DNA from 2 places in the Bacteroides sp. 14(A) genome. Region 2 is predicted to be linked to the other one. Evidence: riboswitches for the same ligand, from Rfam matches in the RefSeq annotation. Region 2 holds a riboswitch; the other holds the start of a gene.
The links. Region 2 has a riboswitch for thiamine pyrophosphate ahead of K429_RS0115555 (TonB-dependent receptor). Riboswitches for the same ligand answer to the same signal wherever they lie in the genome.
Positions count from the first base shown of each region.

Region 1: linked by a shared signal. The riboswitch ahead of K429_RS0101970 (thiamine phosphate synthase) and the one ahead of K429_RS0115555 (TonB-dependent receptor) in region 2 are both predicted to bind thiamine pyrophosphate.

Region 1 covers NZ_JAGH01000001.1:559,040-566,068, forward strand. Annotated here, with positions in the region: gene K429_RS0101950 (thiamine phosphate synthase) at 1-319, shown strand, start outside; gene K429_RS0101955 (6-bladed beta-propeller) at 399-1,472, opposite strand; gene K429_RS0101960 (sulfide-dependent adenosine diphosphate thiazole synthase) at 1,784-2,557, opposite strand; gene thiC (phosphomethylpyrimidine synthase ThiC) at 2,578-4,299, opposite strand; gene K429_RS0101970 (thiamine phosphate synthase) at 4,317-4,937, opposite strand; TPP riboswitch at 4,997-5,091, opposite strand; gene K429_RS0101975 (hypothetical protein) at 5,146-5,997, opposite strand; partial or broken gene K429_RS29645 (DUF4846 domain-containing protein) at 6,348-6,623, shown strand; gene K429_RS0101985 (porin) at 6,692-7,029, opposite strand, start outside.
Region 2 covers NZ_JAGH01000002.1:2,116,644-2,127,837, reverse strand. Annotated here, with positions in the region: gene K429_RS0115580 (FecR family protein) at 10-981, shown strand; gene K429_RS0115575 (carboxypeptidase regulatory-like domain-containing protein) at 1,183-3,810, shown strand; gene K429_RS0115570 (neutral/alkaline non-lysosomal ceramidase N-terminal domain-containing protein) at 3,921-5,213, opposite strand; gene K429_RS0115565 (hypothetical protein) at 5,385-5,633, shown strand; gene K429_RS0115560 (mechanosensitive ion channel family protein) at 5,738-6,610, opposite strand; TPP riboswitch at 6,753-6,849, shown strand; gene K429_RS0115555 (TonB-dependent receptor) at 6,884-9,178, shown strand; gene pnuC (nicotinamide riboside transporter PnuC) at 9,182-9,787, shown strand; gene K429_RS0115545 (thiamine diphosphokinase) at 9,810-10,466, shown strand; gene K429_RS0115540 (DMT family transporter) at 10,468-11,194, opposite strand, start outside.

The DNA.
Region 1 (7,029 bases), on a different contig from region 2:
CTGTCATAGCTTGGAAGAAGTGGAAACTACAGTCTCCCGGTTCAATTATGTGCTTATGAGTCCTGTTTACGATAGCATTTCCAAACAGGGATATCGTTCGGGATATTCAAAGGATGAGTTGAAACAAGCACAGGAAAGCGGGGTCATCCATGAAAAGGTAGTAGCCTTAGGCGGAATAAGTGAGGTGAACCTTGCGGAAATAAAGTCTCTTGGCTTTGGCGGTGCAGCTTTATTAGGAGATATCTGGAACCGTTACCATACGTGGAAAGATGCCGAAGAGTTGCTTGCTCATTTCAGGAGGCTGAAAAAGATTGCGTAGATTCTTATTGAAAGTACACATGAAGTGGTTTACAATAGGTTTTATATGCCGGGTTATCTCTAAAAATGCGTGTGAGATTTTATTTGAAGTATAATTTGATCAGGCAGGGATTATCGTCTTCTTGCCGGTTCCTCAATTTCTGATACTCTGTTGGAGGTAATACGGACTGATATGCTTCAAACTCCTCGCTGAAGGCAAACTGCACAATATATTCTTCTTCAAAAGTTTCCGGCCTTACTATTATGCCTTCTTTAGATTCTCTAAATAAAAAGCATTTATCATCTATTTTGCGATAGAAAACGTTTTTTAAAGTCAGATTCGGAAACCAGCCATATGACAAATTAACGTAAAAGAACTTGCTGTTTTGATACTGCGCTCTTAATAGATAAGGTATAGTATTATCTTTTATGTATTGGGTTATAAGGCATCCTTCTTCAGCCTGGTTATCATCGGTAAAAGTAAACTTATATTTTGAAATATCAATGTTGTCTTTACCGAAATTCCATTGATAAGCTAACCGTAGACTATCTTCCGTAATTTCATAAACTTCATTATTATGAAAGGTAGGGGCAAAATAACTCTTCCCATTGTAGGTATAAAAATTACCTACTGCTACAGAATTCAGGATGCGCGGTCCTTTCCAGAAACTGTTTGTTTCTTCTCCGGTATTGGCATCCACGATTGTGATGCAGGTTTCTTCGCAGCTATTGGGAATTGTCCATGTCATAATTTTATCTCCCATTGCTTCCATGGCTTGGTAATTGCTTTTGTCCGGTAATCTGATTTGCCTTACAAACTGACCTTCCAGGTTATAAACATAGATGCTTCCGAATGGAGAAAGTAGTTTTACCTGATTTTTTCCTTCATCAACAATCATATCATATACTTCCCTATACTCTCCGGGACCTTGTCCTTTTTTACCGATTGTATGCAAGAAGTGTCCTCTATCATCGAATACAAATACTTGAAAATTTTTCCAATCAAGAATATAATTACGGTTATTACCGACTACAATTTTCACTGGAGCTCGTAGCAGGCAGCTATCCGTTGTTTCTAACGGTATTACTTGAATAGTATCGAAAATCTCATGTACAGATATTTTGGAGGGATGTAAGTCTGCTTGTAAAACATTGCTTTGAGTATCACTCCCCATGTTGTTATTCCTGCATGAGGTTAATAAAATGCTTATTATTAAAAAAAGAATGTGTTTCATGTTGTACTAATTATTAATTAACGAGACTGTTATCAGTATGTTTACTGGGAACAAAGTTATGCAATTTTATTATTAAGCGATAATTTTGGCAAAAGAAAACACTGCATGGCAAGAAAAGAGAGGAGCGTAATAAGAATATAATATAAAGGCGAAAGATTCCCGTCTCTACAGGCGATTTATTATGTATTAATCACACTGTAGAGGCGGGAATCATACGCCTTGTATATAATAGAAATATAGCTTCTGAGAAATTACTTCTTCAGCTTCGCAATAATTTCCTCAGCTACCTTTTTACCGGACATCAACATTCCTCCAAAGATCGGTCCCATACGTGGAGTACCCGAAACGGCGGAAGCAGCCATACCGCAAACGTAAAGTCCCGGATAGATTTCCTTCGTACCGTTTACAACCTCTTCCTCTCCTGCAATTACATCCAGTGAACGTTCGCCAATTACACCACCGGTTTCGGTAGCCAGGCGACTGCCATTCTTGCGGGCTACGGTAGCGGCTATTTCGCTGTCATGGCCTGTTCCGTCTATTACTATCTTTGCAAGGATGTTCAGCGGGTCCACGTGCATACCTTCGCGCAATACAGGAGTCCAGTTTACCACTACTCCGCTTACCGTATTATTCTTGAAGATAACATCTTCTACGGAATAGCAGTTGAATACGGTGGCTCCGGCATGTACGGCATGATAAAGCAATGCAGAGGTACTCTCTACAGAGTCCATCACATATAAGCCGTCCTCATATTTCTCGTGGTTGATATTGAATTCCTTTACAATGTCAATCGCTTCTTCCTGAATCACAATCTGGTTGAACATCATGGCACCGCCCCACATACCGCCGCCGGGAGCAAGCTTACGGTCGAACTGCGCTACTTTCAATCCGGCCTTTGCCAGATAATAAGCGGCTACTATGCCCGACGGACCACCACCTACAATGGCAACGTCCAGATCAAGATTTCTCTCTAATTTTTCAAAATAGGTACTGATGATACCTTTGGATACTTTTGTTTCAATCATTTTCTTATAAGTTTAAAAAGTTATTCGTTCTCTGTATTTTCTATTTCTGCATCATAATCACAATCTTTCAGTCGTTGGCTGATGCGCATGGCACAGAAGTTGGGCCCGCACATGGTGCAATACTTCCCGTTCAGGTGGTTGGCTTCCTTGTAATATTGCAAGGCGCGTTCCGGATCGAGACTCAGATTGAACTGGTCTTTCCAGCGGAATTCATAGCGGGCTTTGCTTAAGGCATCGTCACGTACTTCGGCACCCGGATGGCCTTTGGCAAGGTCTGCGGCGTGTGCGGCAATTTTGTAAGTTACCACTCCTATGCGTACATCTTCTTTCTGCGGTAATGCAAGATGTTCTTTGGGTGTCACATAGCAAAGCATCGCTGTTCCGTACCAACCGATTTGTGCTGCGCCAATGGCACTTGTGATGTGATCATATCCCGGTGCAATATCTGTAACCAGCGGACCGAGAGTATAGAACGGTGCTCCGTGGCATTTCTCAATCTGCCGGTCCATATTTTCCCTGATCTTATGCATGGGTACGTGTCCCGGACCTTCGATGAATGCCTGTACATTTTTTGCCCAGGCGCGTTCTACCAGTTCTCCCATCGTATCCAGTTCCGCAAACTGTGCCCGGTCGTTCGCATCACGGATAGCTCCCGGACGCAAACCATCACCTAATGAAAGTGCCACATCATATTGTGCGCATATATCGCATATATCATCGAAATGCTCATACAGGAAACTCTCTTTCTGATGGATTTTACACCATTGGGAGATAATGCTTCCTCCCCGGCTCACCATTCCGCAAAGGCGGTCATTGGCATAATGAATATTCTTCAGGCGGATACCACAGTGGATTGTAAAATAATCTACCCCTTGCTCACATTGTTCGATCAGTGTATCTTTAAATAGTTCCCAGGTAAGGTTTTCCGCCTTTCCGTGTACTTTTTCCATTGCCTGATACATGGGAACAGTACCTACCGGAACAGGACAATTCCGGATAATCCATTCCCGTGTCTCGTGAATATTTTCTCCTGTAGATAAGTCCATCAGCGTATCTCCACCCCATTTACAACTCCAGACGGCCTTTTCCACTTCTTCTTCAATCGTGGAAGAGGTAGCTGAATTTCCGATATTTGTATTAATCTTTACGAGGAACTTTGAACCGATAATCATAGGTTCAGCTTCGGGATGGTTGATGTTGGCGGGTAAGGCGGCATGTCCTGCCGCAATTTCATCACGCACAAACTCCGGTGTGATGTAAGTTTCTATACCCAACTGTTGGCAGTTCATATTCTCACGGATGGCTACATATTCCATTTCCGGTGTTACGATACCTTGTTTGGCATAGTACATCTGCGTAATCTGCTTGCCTGCTTTGGCACGATAAGGCAAAGTGATATGATCAAAACGCAGGGAGTCAAGGCTTTTGTCTGCCAGACGCATCTTTCCATATTCGGAGCTGATTTCCGTCAACCGTTCTACATCCCGTTCCTGTATCCACGGTTCGCGGAGGCGTGGCAAACCTTTCTTTAAATCTACCTTCTGTTCCGGATCACTGTATGCGCCGCTTGTATCATATATGTAGACGGGCGCATTCTCCGTCATAACTTTTTTCCCGTTTTCCACTACTACGGTAGGGGTAAGGTTCACTTTTCGCATCCCAACTTTCAGATAAGGATGGAGTTGCCCCTGCATATAAACTTTCTCGGATTCGGGATAAGTAATTTTTGTTTTATCTTCCATGGTTCACTAATTGATTTCTATTGGGTCAGTCGTATAATTGTTTCCATTTCACGTACCGGATTCTCAGCTTTTAGAATACCGCCGCTCAATGCTATTCCGCTCAGTCCTGATGCTTTCAGGGATGGGATGTCCTCACGTGTGATTCCACCGATGGCAACGACAGGAATTGTTATTCCTTTTTCGCGCATTTGCGTCAGGATGGAATGATAACCTTCCAGCCCCAGAATGGGTGATAACTTTTGTTTGGTAGTTGTGAAGCGGAAAGGACCGCAACCGATGTAGTCGGCGCCATCAGTGGCATGTTGCCGGATGTCCTCGAACGTGTTGGCTGTTCCGCCAATAATGAAATCTTTGCCCAGTCTTTCCCTTGCTTCTTTTATCGGCATATCCAGTTTTCCTAAGTGGACACCGTCCGCGCCAATCTGTTTCACCAGTTCCACGTGGTCATCAATGATGAACGTGGCTCCGTATTGGCGGCAGAGTTCCTGCACTTGCACGGCTGTGGCTTTCAGCTCTTCTGAAGAAGCATCCTTCATCCGAAGCTGAACCCAGCGGCATCCCCCTTCAAGGGCTATGCGTGCGGAGTCCGAATAAGAAATGGATGCCGTAAAATGCGTAATGAATTGTACGTCAAACATTCAAACTCTGAATTTAGAAATTATACTTACAGAAAGGGATAGTAGTATAAACGAATAGTAGAATATAGAAAGAAAATTCCCTTCGACGGTACTAGCCGTATCAGGTTCATTGGGTATAATCTCAGCTATTTTTATAGCACCCCCTTTTCTGCCGACAAAGAAAGGACGAATGTTTTTAATAGGAATAATACCGCTCTATCTTTTAAGTTTATTTAAACTTGACATAATTGAGGCGGGTGTATTGTTTGTTTCCCGAAGTAAAGGTACAAGAGATGCGTGCCGAGGCAATATATACCGATTCTCCGGGCTCGAAGGCATGTTCCGTAGCGGGCACCTGGCACGATTCCCGGCTTGCCGTACGCGAGTTGGTCCGGAAAGTGACGAGATTGCCGATAGGATCTTCCAAAGTCAGTATCTGCCGGACATAGAAATAAGGAGTCGTTCCTTTCACGGTGGTTTTGTAAGGATCGTCTTCCAGCCGGACACGGAGTACTTTCAGTGTCAGTTCTTTCACTTTATCTCCTTCTTTCCCCAGAAAACGGCTGGTAGAATATTTCTGATGTGCCTGCCGCTTCTGAATATCCAGATGGACGGAATGATACACCTGTGCTATTTGTACGAAGCGTTCCTGTTTAGGTATACGTGGAGTAAACTTATAAGCAATCCAACTCACATATGCCGGATCGATACGGAAGATTTCGTGCAGGAAATGTCCATGATACTTTCCGAAAGAGATAATGTCGTCTCCCTTACTCTGCATACGTTTGGCATTATATTCTACCAACAGAATGCAACGTGGAGAATAATAACATAGGCTGCTTGCCGCTCGCAGACTTTCATGGATGTCTGTAGAAAGGTCCTGGACGTAAAAAATGGACTGGCGTTCGGGAAGAGGAGAATACACCCATAAGGAGTAACGGGGAGATTCCGGACGGGGCAGTACAACCAGATAAGCACCTGCCTCTTTGTAAGAGGTTCTTCCCTGATTGTATTCATTTAGTTTCTTGTACAACAGTTCTTGTTCAGCTTCTGATATACCAGGAAGAATCGGATTTGCCATAAGCTCTGAGTTATTTACTCAAATATACGATTTTTCGTGTAAATAATCAAGTTTTGTATGGAAAAGTTTAGGAAGAGATAATGTATATTCAATAAAATAATTGAATTTGTATTATTTGTTGGTCATGAAAAGGATGACTGTTAATCTCTTTTTTATACAATTCATACTTTCGTTATGATGTGTCTTTTTTGTATCTGCACCGTACCCGAACCGTATCAGGGCTGTACTTGCTCCGTACATTCTTCGGTCAAAGGTACTTCTACACGAAGAAAGTACGGAGCGGGTACGGAGCAGGTACGGCTTTGATACGTCACAGATGCTTCTGGAGGTATTTAAAACCTGGTGTTTATGTTCCTTATACATCTTTACAACCCGGAGATGTGTTTATCAAAGGCGGATCACCGGGGCACGCAGTCATTGTAGTGGATGTGGCGATTTACCCTCAAACAGGAAAGAAAGTGTTCCTGCTGGCACAGAGCTATATGCTGGCTCAACAGATTCACATATTGGTGAATCCCGCTAACCGTGGATTATCGCCTTGGTATGAGCTGTCTGACAATGATGAAGGTAAGCTCTACACTCCGGAATGGGTGTTTGAGAAGAAGGATTTGAAACGGTTTAAGTAGGATGAATGAGAGAGTCAAAGAGTACTTACCGGACGATGCACCTGTTGTTGGCAGGTGCATGTGAGGTGTTAGAACCGAACCATCAGTTCCAATACAATCTTATCTTGTTCAGACTCTTTGGCAATACTGTTTTTGGCATAGAAATACTTTTCGTAGTTCAGCCGGAGATCTGTGCGGAATGCCTTGCTGAGACTGAAAGTGATACCTCCGGTTATACGGTGGCGTTTGTAGTCGGTGGTAGTCAAGGCTCCGGTTTCTTCGTTGATGGCTTTACCATCGCTTTGACTGGTCATCATATCATAGCGTGCCAGAAAGGACATCTTGCTGAATACTTTTTGTAAGGGGAGGTCGTAATTGATAAAACTATTTACGGCATGCACGTTGTCATAGGCATTGTTTGCATAAG
Region 2 (11,194 bases):
TGCAACAGAATGGAGAAAAATAATATTGTCAGAATCATCGGAACATATTTATCCGGCCGCTTCTCTCCCGAAACGGAAGAGAAGGTTCAGAAATGGATCATTAAAGATAAAGACACTGAAGAAAAAGAAAAAGCTTCATTGGAATATTGGGATCAATTGGAGGCAAAAACAGACCCGGACACTAAACTTGCATTAAACAGAGTAAACCAAAAGATAGGTTATAAGAAAATGGTGCCCCGACCTTTCTATCAGAAACGAATGAGCATCGCGGCAGCCCTGATTCCGCTACTGATTATTGCAGGAAGTTATCTGTACTATACTTCCACGAAGGATAAATGGGTTGAGATATCTGTTGCATACGGTGATAAAAAACACTTCCTATTGCCTGATAGCTCCGAAATATGGCTGAATGCAGGAACAGCAATCAAATACCCGGAAAAGTTCTCGAAAGCGCAGCGCCTTGTATACCTTGACGGTGAAGCCTATTTTTCTGTTCGGAAAGATGCAGCGAAACCGTTTATTGTAGAAACGTCCCAACTTTCAGTCAAAGTATTAGGAACCCAATTCAATGTAAAGGCATACGCTGATGATGAACTGGTGACCACTACCCTGACAAGTGGCAAAGTTGAAGTCACCCCTCCCGTTCAAGGTTCGCAGATACTGAAACCTAATGAACAGTTGACGTACGATAAAAAAACATCTGCCGTCAACATTACTGAAGTTTCTCCAACCGATGCAGATGGCTGGATCACGGGAAAACTGATATTTACCGATGCGCCTTTCACCGAAATCCTGCAAACATTAGAGAGACGTTATAATGTAACTATCAATCATACAATGAACGTTCCCGCCTCCAAACGATATACCGTCCGGTTCCTGAAAAATGAAAATCTGGAAGAAGTTCTGCCTGTATTGAGTGAGATGATCGGCTTCAGTTATCAGATACAGAGAAACAAAGTAGAACTAATCAAAAAACAATAAAAAGAAACTGCCTATGAAGAAAAGGAACCGGATTGCAGCTTGAGACCCTCAACCCGGTTCTGAAATGCTAATGCTCCATCAAACCGTAAAGTAAAACAAAGTATTAACTATACAAAGATAATGCAAATTGAGTGCAGAACTTTCATGCTTGCATGAAAAAGTTATGCCGAAATGCAGCTTATCTTATAAAAACATACAACAATGAATCGAATAACCATTAATAAAGAAACAGACAAGATACTCCTTTTTTTATTTTTTGCCTTTCTCTCATTGAATGCCACAGCACAGAATGACAGAAAGCCAATCACTATACAGAATAAAAACATATCACTGAAAGAAGCTTTTGCTGAGATAGAACAACAAACCGGATATAGCATAGCCTATGAATTATCGGCCGTAGATGTAAAGAGAAAAATATCCCTGTCTTTAGAATCCCAAAGTATTGACAAGGCGTTAGCGCAAATCTTGAAAGACACCCGATATTCGTACAAAATAACAGGCTACCATATCATTATCACTCCATCCGGCAATGAACTACAGAAATCCACCAAGGAAAAAACAGAGAAACCTACCCAAATAGTCAGAGGAATTGTACTGGATTCCAAAACCAATGCACCCATAGAGTCTGCTACTGTAAGAATTATGAATGTCGGTTCTTTAGGCAGCACAACAGACAGTCTGGGGAGATTTCGGATAGACAATGTTCCTGTGGGACGATGCAATATACAAACCTCCTATGTAGGATATAATACCAATATTTTCAATGAGATACCTGTAACCTCTTCCAAGGAAGTATATATGGAAATCACTCTGGATGAAAACATTCACTCGTTGGCGGAAGTCGTCATACAACCGGAGATAAAGAAAGATAAACCTCTGAATGCAATGGCCATTACCGGCGGACGCATGATCAGCATGGAAGAAGCAGGCAGGTTTGCCAATGGTTTTGATGATCCGGCACGTCTGAGTTCCGCATTTGCAGGTGTGGCTGGAGATGTAGGAACCAACGCTGTAGCTATCAGAGGAAATTCACCCCAGTTTACCCAATGGAGGTTGGAAGGGGTAGAAATTCCCAATCCGACTCACTTCGCCGACCTTACCGGACTGGGTGGGGGCTTTCTTTCGGCCCTGAGTACACAGGTGATCGGTAACTCCGATTTCTACAACGGTGCGTTCCCTTCCGAATACAGCAATGCGCTATCAGGTGTCTTCGACATGCAAATACGAAATGGCAACAATCAGAAGTATGAACATACATTTCAGTTAGGCATTCTGGGTATTGACCTGGCATCGGAAGGCCCGATAAGCAGGAAGCATGGAAGTTCCTATATCTTCAATTACCGCTTCTCCACCACTTCCTTGGCTACAGGAAATGATATGAATCTGAAATATCAGGACTTATCATTCAAATTAAATTTTCCTACCCGGAAGGCCGGAACTTTCTCCATCTGGGGAATCGGGCTGATTGACCGTTATAAACCGGAAGCCATCGACCGTGATGAATGGGAGACACAAGGTGACCGGCAGTCCGGAAATACAGCTTTTGACAAAGCGGCAGGAGGACTTACACACAAGTATCTCATCAATGCAGATACGTATATCCGTTCTTCATTAGCCGCCACTTACTCGAAAGATCGCACGAGAGCTGATCAGATGACAGAAGATGACAAACTGGTCCATGTAGGAGATATCCGGAATTCCAAATGGGATATAGTCTTTAATTCCTATCTGAACAAGAAATTCAATTCCAACCATATCAACCGGACAGGTATCACAGTTACAGGGCTCCAATATGACTTGGATTACAAAATCAGTCCTAATTTCGGTTTAGATGTACCTATGGAACAGATTTCAAAAGGGAATGGGGGAAGTTGTGTGCTCTCGGCATACAGCAGTTCTGTCATCAACCTAAGTAACCATCTTATTACTAGTCTGGGCATCACCGCACAGTACTTCACCCTGAATAAGAACTGGACCGTAGAACCCAGAGCAGCCCTTAAATGGAGCTTTAATCCGAAACACGCCTTGGCACTGGCATACGGTCTGCACAGTCGCAGGGAAAAGCTTGACTACTACTTTGTGGAACAGGAAGCCAACGGAAAAACCGAATCCAACAGATACCTGGATTTTTCAAAGGCTCATCACTTCGGGCTTACATACGACTGGAACATCAACTCGTACATGCACTTAAAAGTGGAACCCTATTATCAATATCTATTCCGAATACCTGTTGAAGAGAATTCTTCCTTTTCCATCATCAACCATCAGAGTTTCTATCTGGACAGGATATTAAAGAATAGAGGCTCCGGAGTGAACTACGGTATAGACATTACATTAGAGCAATACATGAAAAATGGTTTTTACTATATGATAACGGCTTCTCTTTTTAAATCAAAATACAAAGCCGGAGATAACATCTGGCGTAATACACGGTTGGACAAAAACTATCTCCTGAACATACTTGCCGGAAAAGAATGGATGGTAGGACGTAATAAACAAAATGTACTAAGTCTCAACGGGCGTATCTTTTTCCAAGGTGGTGACCGATATACCCCTGTAGATGAAGGTAAAAGTATGATAGAACATGATATTAAATTTGATGAAACCAGAGCTTACAGCAAGAAGTTTGATCCCTCCATCAACGGTGACATCTCTTTCAGTTATAGAATTAATAAAAAGAAAATATCTCATGAGTTTTCTATTAAAATGCTAAATGTAGGTATGCGCACAGGAATGCACTTTTACCAGTACAACGAAAAAACTCATAAGATAGAGAAAAAAGACGGATCGGGATTGATACCGAATATCAGTTATAAAATTTACTTTTAGTATATAAAAGAGAACAATCATTGTTTGCACTGTTATCCCAATAAAAGCAAAGAAGATGTATTTGGAAATTTCCCGATACATCTTCTTCTTTCTATTTACTCAGAGCATCCTCAACGGAATACTCCCATCATCCGATAATAATTCTCTATCAGCTTGTTGAAAATCTTTTCACCTGCTCCGACTTCAATAAGCCACGATCCTTCATCTGCTCCGAAGCCACCATAAGCTGCCGATCGAATATCAGGCAGATACATCGGCCATCTTCCGTTGTTCCAGGTATATCCGAAGAAGAAAGGAATAACATGATTGGGTTGCATTTCCCGTTTCCAATCAATCTGGAACTTGATGAAAGGTTCACCGGGAACAGTGGCAATGGCAATACGGTTATTAATGGATATTACGGAGAAATGCACATTATACTTCAGGTTCTTGTCATGTCTGCCGATAAAATGCAGAGAGTCAGTCTTCACCTTGATATTGGGTACATCATACGGGTTCGGATATATTTCTTTGGCCAGTTTAACGGCTTCAATAGAAAGCAATTTACCCATACGGTCTATCAAATCATAATTGGACGGGCGAGGGTCATCCGGCCCGGTACGTCCGCCATCCTTAAATAAAGGTGCCTGGTTTCCTGCACCGCCTTGTACAAAGAGGCAATATACCTGATTGTTAAAAGCTTCTTCCGTATATTTAGTGGCATAACCCACATAGTCGGCAGAGATTTCAAAGTTATTCCAGGCCACATCCGGATGGCAGGCATAATTCATTAGAATTACTTTCGGATTGCCTTTCGTGTCCTCCAGTTTAATAACACCTACAGAATTATCAACAGGCCCATGAGGAATACGCTCCGGATTCACCGCCCTGTAGTGGTCATCTCCTACCCATGATTCGCGGGCGCGACCGTCTTCACGAAGAAGCAACCGGTTGAAACTTAATTGAGGAAAACTACGATAACCGGCTGAAATACGAGCCTCGAACATAGAAGAAGAAGCCTGTTTCAAAGCTTTGGTTATCTGAGCATCGAGCCATTCCTTGGGCCCTGCCTCACCGGAATGTGTATGCTGGGGACAGAAATAGACTTCCTGCAAACCAAATTGCTTTTTTAGTTTCTCGGCTAACGGAACATTACTGTACATAACCAAATCCAGAGAGACAAAAGCAATACGCGAAGCTCCCGCTTCAAGAATAAGAGTTCGTGCATAGAGTGAATCGTGAACCGGATAGCGGGGATTAGGCGGGGTTATATTCACTTTGCCGGTACCAGCCATTAACTTTTCTGCAGCGTTGGTATTCACTGTAGAAAAAACACCTAACAGCACTAATAGTGCTGTCAACCAAAAGCTTTGTGTTTTCATTTGAATTACATTTATCAGATTCATACTAATTACTTTTTTCATGGTATTATTACTTTTTAAATTTACTTTTACGCTATTATTCGGCAATAATACACGAGGAGTATTAATAAAGCTATTAATTCTCTATTAACTTAGAGAGGAATTATTATTTTTTGTATGAACTAACCGTTCATAACAGACGTTATATTAATAGAACTTTAAATACCAACGATCATGGAAAAGTATCTGATTCATAGTAATGAGTTGCATTTCATCAACAAGGAACGCATTCACAGGGAAGTAGAGAAAATGGTAGAGTCATTAGACATGGCAGCAGGTTCCACCAAAGGATTCGACCTGTATACCGTAGTAGAAAGTTATTTCACTGACCTCGAAAAGCGAAGGGAAATCAATCGCTTACTGCATATAGAGAAAGATGAATGTGAAGCCATAGAGGAAGAACTCGGAGTATATGAAATGTGATTTACAATAAAAAACATCACGAGTATTAACTATAATGAATAAAGGGCATAACAAATTGTTGTTATGCCCTTTATTCATTTATAGTTATCAATTCCAGACCACTATCAATCCTTTGCCTGATGTACCGTCAGTTGTGGGAAAGGGAAACCTATACCCTCCTTATTGAATACAGAGTAGACGGTCTTGTTCATATCGAAATAAACTCCCCAATAGTCCTCACTCTTCACCCAGGCACGGATAATCACATTCACGCTACTGGCATCCAGTGCATGAAGGGCTACAAAAGGAGCCGGATCACTAAGAATCCGCTTGTCTTCGGCAATGATACGACGGGTAGTTTCTTCCACCTTATCAAAATTTTCGCCATACTCCACACCGATTATCCATTCTACACGACGGGTAGCTTCACGACTGTAATTAGTCACAGTACCACTGCTCAACGCACCATTCGGGATATAAATAATCTTATTATCACCGGTAGTCAGAATCGTATGGAAAATCTGGATCTCACGAACCGTGCCCGTGATGCCTTGGCTTTCAATCAAGTCACCTACTTTATAAGGACGGAGCAGCAATACAATCAGACCACCTGCAAAGTTCTGCAAGTTACCGGACAATGCCATACCGATAGCCACACCGGCGGATGCCAGCAAGGCAGCAAATGAAGTTGTTTCTACTCCTAATTTACCGATAACGGCAATAATCAATAAGATAGTCAGCAAGATGTTCACCAAACTCTTTACAAAACTCTGGATACTGGCATCCACATGCCGCTTAGCCAACAACCGGGCCACCATTTTATTAAGGAAAGATATCAGGAAACGTCCTACTATGAAAATCAGCACAGCGCTGATGATATGACCACCTGCATTTACTCCCCAGTCTATCAGTTGTTGGAGAAAGACCTGCAATTTACTAAAACCATCTTCTACAACAGTTTCGGCAGCAGGAGCTGCCGCTTGCAATAATAATAACATAATATTTGTTCGTTTGAAGTTAATAATTACACTTTACCAGCAGGATTAAAAAATACCCACCGGCCTACAAAATTAACAAATATTTCCGGTTATCGTTCACTCGATTTGCGTGTTTCAGCGAAAACACTTAATTTTGCCCCCGATTTCAACTAAGGGGTGCCCTAATATGACGGGCTGAGATCATACCCATTGACCTGATCCGGGTAGTGCCGGCGGAGGGAAAAGAAGAAAAGCTCCCTTTTTCTGTATTCATCTTTAATAGTTAAAATTGTAATGAGAAAACATGCAATGGCGGCCTGCCTGTTAATGGCAACGCTGGGTGTCTGTGCGCAGACGCATGAGAAAGACAGCTTGCGGGTGATAAGCCTGCAGGAAGTAGAAATTATCTCTACCCGTGCCACGGGAACCACACCTGTGGCGTTTACCAATGTCAGTAAAGAACAACTTAAGAAGCAGAATTTCGGGCAAGATATTCCCTATCTGTTGTCATTTACTCCGTCAGTACTGACAACGAGCGATGCAGGTGCAGGTATCGGTTACACGAGTATCCGGGTACGCGGAACAGATGCTACACGTATCAACGTAACCACTAATGGTATACCCATGAACGATGCGGAAAGTCATTCTATCTTTTGGGTTAATACTCCCGATCTTGCCTCTTCGCTTCAGGACTTGCAGATTCAACGGGGCGCAGGAACTTCCACTAATGGTGCCGGAGCGTTCGGTGCCAGTATCAATATGAAAACACAAGGAATTTCGCCCACACCGTATGCGGAGTTTTCCGGCTCTTACGGCTCATTCAATACACATAAAGAAACCGTAAAAGTAGGTACGGGGCTCATTAATGGACGCTGGGGATTCGATGCACGTTTATCTAATATCCACAGTGACGGCTACCGTGACCGCGCCAGTGCTGACTTGAAGTCTTACTTTGTACAAGGCGGATATTATGGAGACAAGACCACTATTAAATTCATCACCTTCGGAGGAAAAGAAGAGACCTATCATGCTTGGGATGGCCTGGATAAGGAAACACTGGAAAACGACCGCAAATATAATCCCAATGGCGCCATAGAAGATGATAATGGAAATGTAATCGGATTTTATGATAACCAGATAGATTATTATCGCCAGACGCATTATCAATTATTATTAAATCAAATATTGTCTCCTTCGTGGAAATTGAACATAGCGCTACACTATACAGACGGTTACGGTTATTATGAGGAATATAAAAATAAACGTACGCTGGTAGAATATGGCTTGGTACCCTTTGAAACAAACGGTACTACCATAGAGAAATCAGACCTTGTACGCCGTAAACTGGTAGACAGCCGTTTCGGTGGTGGAGTATTCTCTTTCGATTATAAAGGGGACAAATTGGATGCATCCATCGGCGGTGGCCTGAATTATTACAAAAACACCCATAACGGTAAGGTAGTATGGGTAAAGAATTATCTGGGTGAACTGAATCCTGACCATGAATATTATCGTAATATCGGACGGAAAACGGATGGCAACATCTACGCTAAGATAAATTATGAAATACTGGATGGAGTTAACTTCTATGCTGATATGCAATATCGTTATCTGCGCTATAAGATAAACGGCAATAATGACAAATGGGACTGGACTGCTGATCCGGCACATCTGCAACCGCTGAATATTGACGAAGATTTCAGCTTCTTCAACCCTAAAGCCGGCATATTCTGGAAGATAAACAACAATAATAATCTTTATGCCTCTTTCAGTGTGGCAAATAAGGAACCGACACGCAATAACTATACTGATAACTTATTTGCCGCACAGCCCAAATCAGAGCGGATGTTCGATTACGAAGTGGGATATACGTTCCGTAAAGGTTGGTTCAATGCAGGCGTCAACCTGTACTACATGGATTACAAGAATCAATTGGTACTGAACGGGCAATTGAATGAAATTGGCGAAGCCGTAGCAGAGAACGTGAAGGACAGTTATCGTATGGGTATTGAGCTTATGGCAGGTGCACGCATCACAAACTGGCTGCGTTGGGATATAAACGCAACATGGAGCCGTAACCGCATCAAGAATTATACAGAATATCTAAGTGATGTGAATGAAGACTGGAAAGATATGTATAGTGAAAACTGGGGTATCTCTCAGACAACCCGATATATTGGCACTACTCCCATCTCCTTTTCACCGGACTTTATGGCAAATAGTCTCATTTCTTTGGATTATAAAGGTTTTAATGCATCTTTGCAAACGCAATATGTCAGCAAGCAATATTTAAACAATGCTCATCAAGAGGACTGTACACTGGATGCTTATTGTGTGAGCAACCTGAATCTCGGATATACTTTCAAACTGAAAGGATTGAAATCTGTTAATGTAGGCGTGACGATTTATAACCTGTTTGACGAAACATACGAAAGCAATGGTTATGCATCGGGAAGTGCCGTATACGAAGGTCATGGAAAGAATCAGATAAAGGACAAAGACAGTAAACTGCTCTATACTTCCAATTACGCAGCCTACTATCCTAATGCAGGTATCAATGCGCTGGCACATATCACATTGAGTTTTTAAAGCATGGAACAAACTCTCGAAATTATCGGAACCATCGTCGGGCTTGTCTACCTCTGGTTAGAATACCGGGCGAGTATCTATCTTTGGATAGCGGGCATCATCATGCCTGCTATCTACATTTTCGTCTATTACGATGCCGGACTGTATGCTGACTTCGGAATAAATATCTATTATCTGGGGGCAGCCGTCTACGGTTGGATGATGTGGAAATACGGCAGTTTTGTAAGACAAAAACTGCATCTGCATATCAAAAAAGAAGGACAGCAGGAACTTCTCATTACCCGTATGCCAATGAAATATTACCCGCCCCTCGGCATTGTATTCGCCGTTACTTTTGTCGGCATTGCCTGGATACTCATTCGTTTCACCAATAGTAATGTACCCTGGCTTGATTCTTTCACCACTGCCCTCAGTATTGTAGGCATGTGGATGCTGGCACGTAAATATGTAGAACAGTGGTGGGCATGGATTGTGGTAGACATTGTCAGTGCAGGACTCTATGTTTACAAAGACCTCAATTTCACGGCAGGACTGTATGCTCTTTATACAATAATCGCTATCTTTGGCTACTTCAAATGGAAGAGGATGATGGAAAGAGTGGTAGAGTGATAAGGTGATAAAAGAAACAATGATGAAAGAAAATAATAATAAGAATTCAGTGGAACTCTGTGTTCTCTGTGGTGAACCGGAAGCAGTAATTTTAGCCAATGGTGATTATCCAACCCATCCTATACCTTTGCAAATACTGGCAAACGCTCCTTATATCGTTTGTTGTGATGGCGGTGCAGATGCTTATATAGATCGCGGCAATGTACCTGATGTTATTATCGGTGACGGAGATTCCCTGAGTGAAGAAAACCGCCGGAAATATAGCCATATTCTTCATTGTGTCTCCGACCAGGAAACCAACGACCAGACCAAAGCCGTAAACTTCCTTTTATCACAAGGCAAAAAGAACATCGCTATCGTAGGAGCCACAGGCAAACGGGAAGACCATACTTTAGGAAATATCAGCCTGCTCATTGATTATATGCGTACCGGAGCTCATGTCCGCATGCTGACCGATTATGGTATTTTCATTCCCTGCCATGATACCTGTTCTTTTCCCAGCCAGCCAGGTCAACAGATTTCAATCATAAACTTTGGTGCCCACAACCTGCGAGGCAAAGGCTTGGTATACCCTCTCAGTGACTTCACCAACTGGTGGCAAGGTACACTGAACGAAAGCACGGAAACAGAATTCACCATTCAGGCAGAAGGGGAATACTTGGTAGTGATAAACTATTAGTTCATTTTCTCCTCTCAGCTACCTCCACAAAGTACACACTCAGACATATCATTCCGATAGCCACCCCTTGTTCCCAGGTAAAGCGGTCTTGTCCCACGATATAAGAAACGACGGTCGTCACAATCAGTATCAGATAGCCATACATGGCTACTACGGTTGTCTTCAGATATTTCAATCCGATGGGCATCAACCAATAACTAAGGTAAGTAGGGAAAATAAGGATGAATGCCAGAACCACCCACGGCATCCAATGCCAGGTTCCATGTGCTGCGTCGGTGAACAACGGCGCGTCCCAGCCCAGGATAGTAGATATCACCAGACCGGACAGCGCCGCGCCCCCAAACACATATTTCATTACGGTCACCAAACCGATCTCTTCCAGTAATTTCTTACTCAGAATCAGATAAATGGCAAAGAACACCGAACTGAGCAGGCACAACATATTACCTGTAAAGGCATCATGTGCCAAATCATCGCTGCCTTGGGTCAATATACACAGCAATGCACCACCGAAACCGAGGGAAATACCGATAATTTTCATCAGTGTAGCCCGTTCGTGCAGAAAGAGAACGGAGATAAGAAATACCCAGATAGGTTGTAGGGAATTGAATATGGCACTACTGACGGGTGTCGTTTTACTGATACCCAGCAAATAGCAGAACATAAAACCATACATGCCGAATGCCCCCAGGCAAAGTAACCCGATACGCTGCCGCCGTGTGATAGGT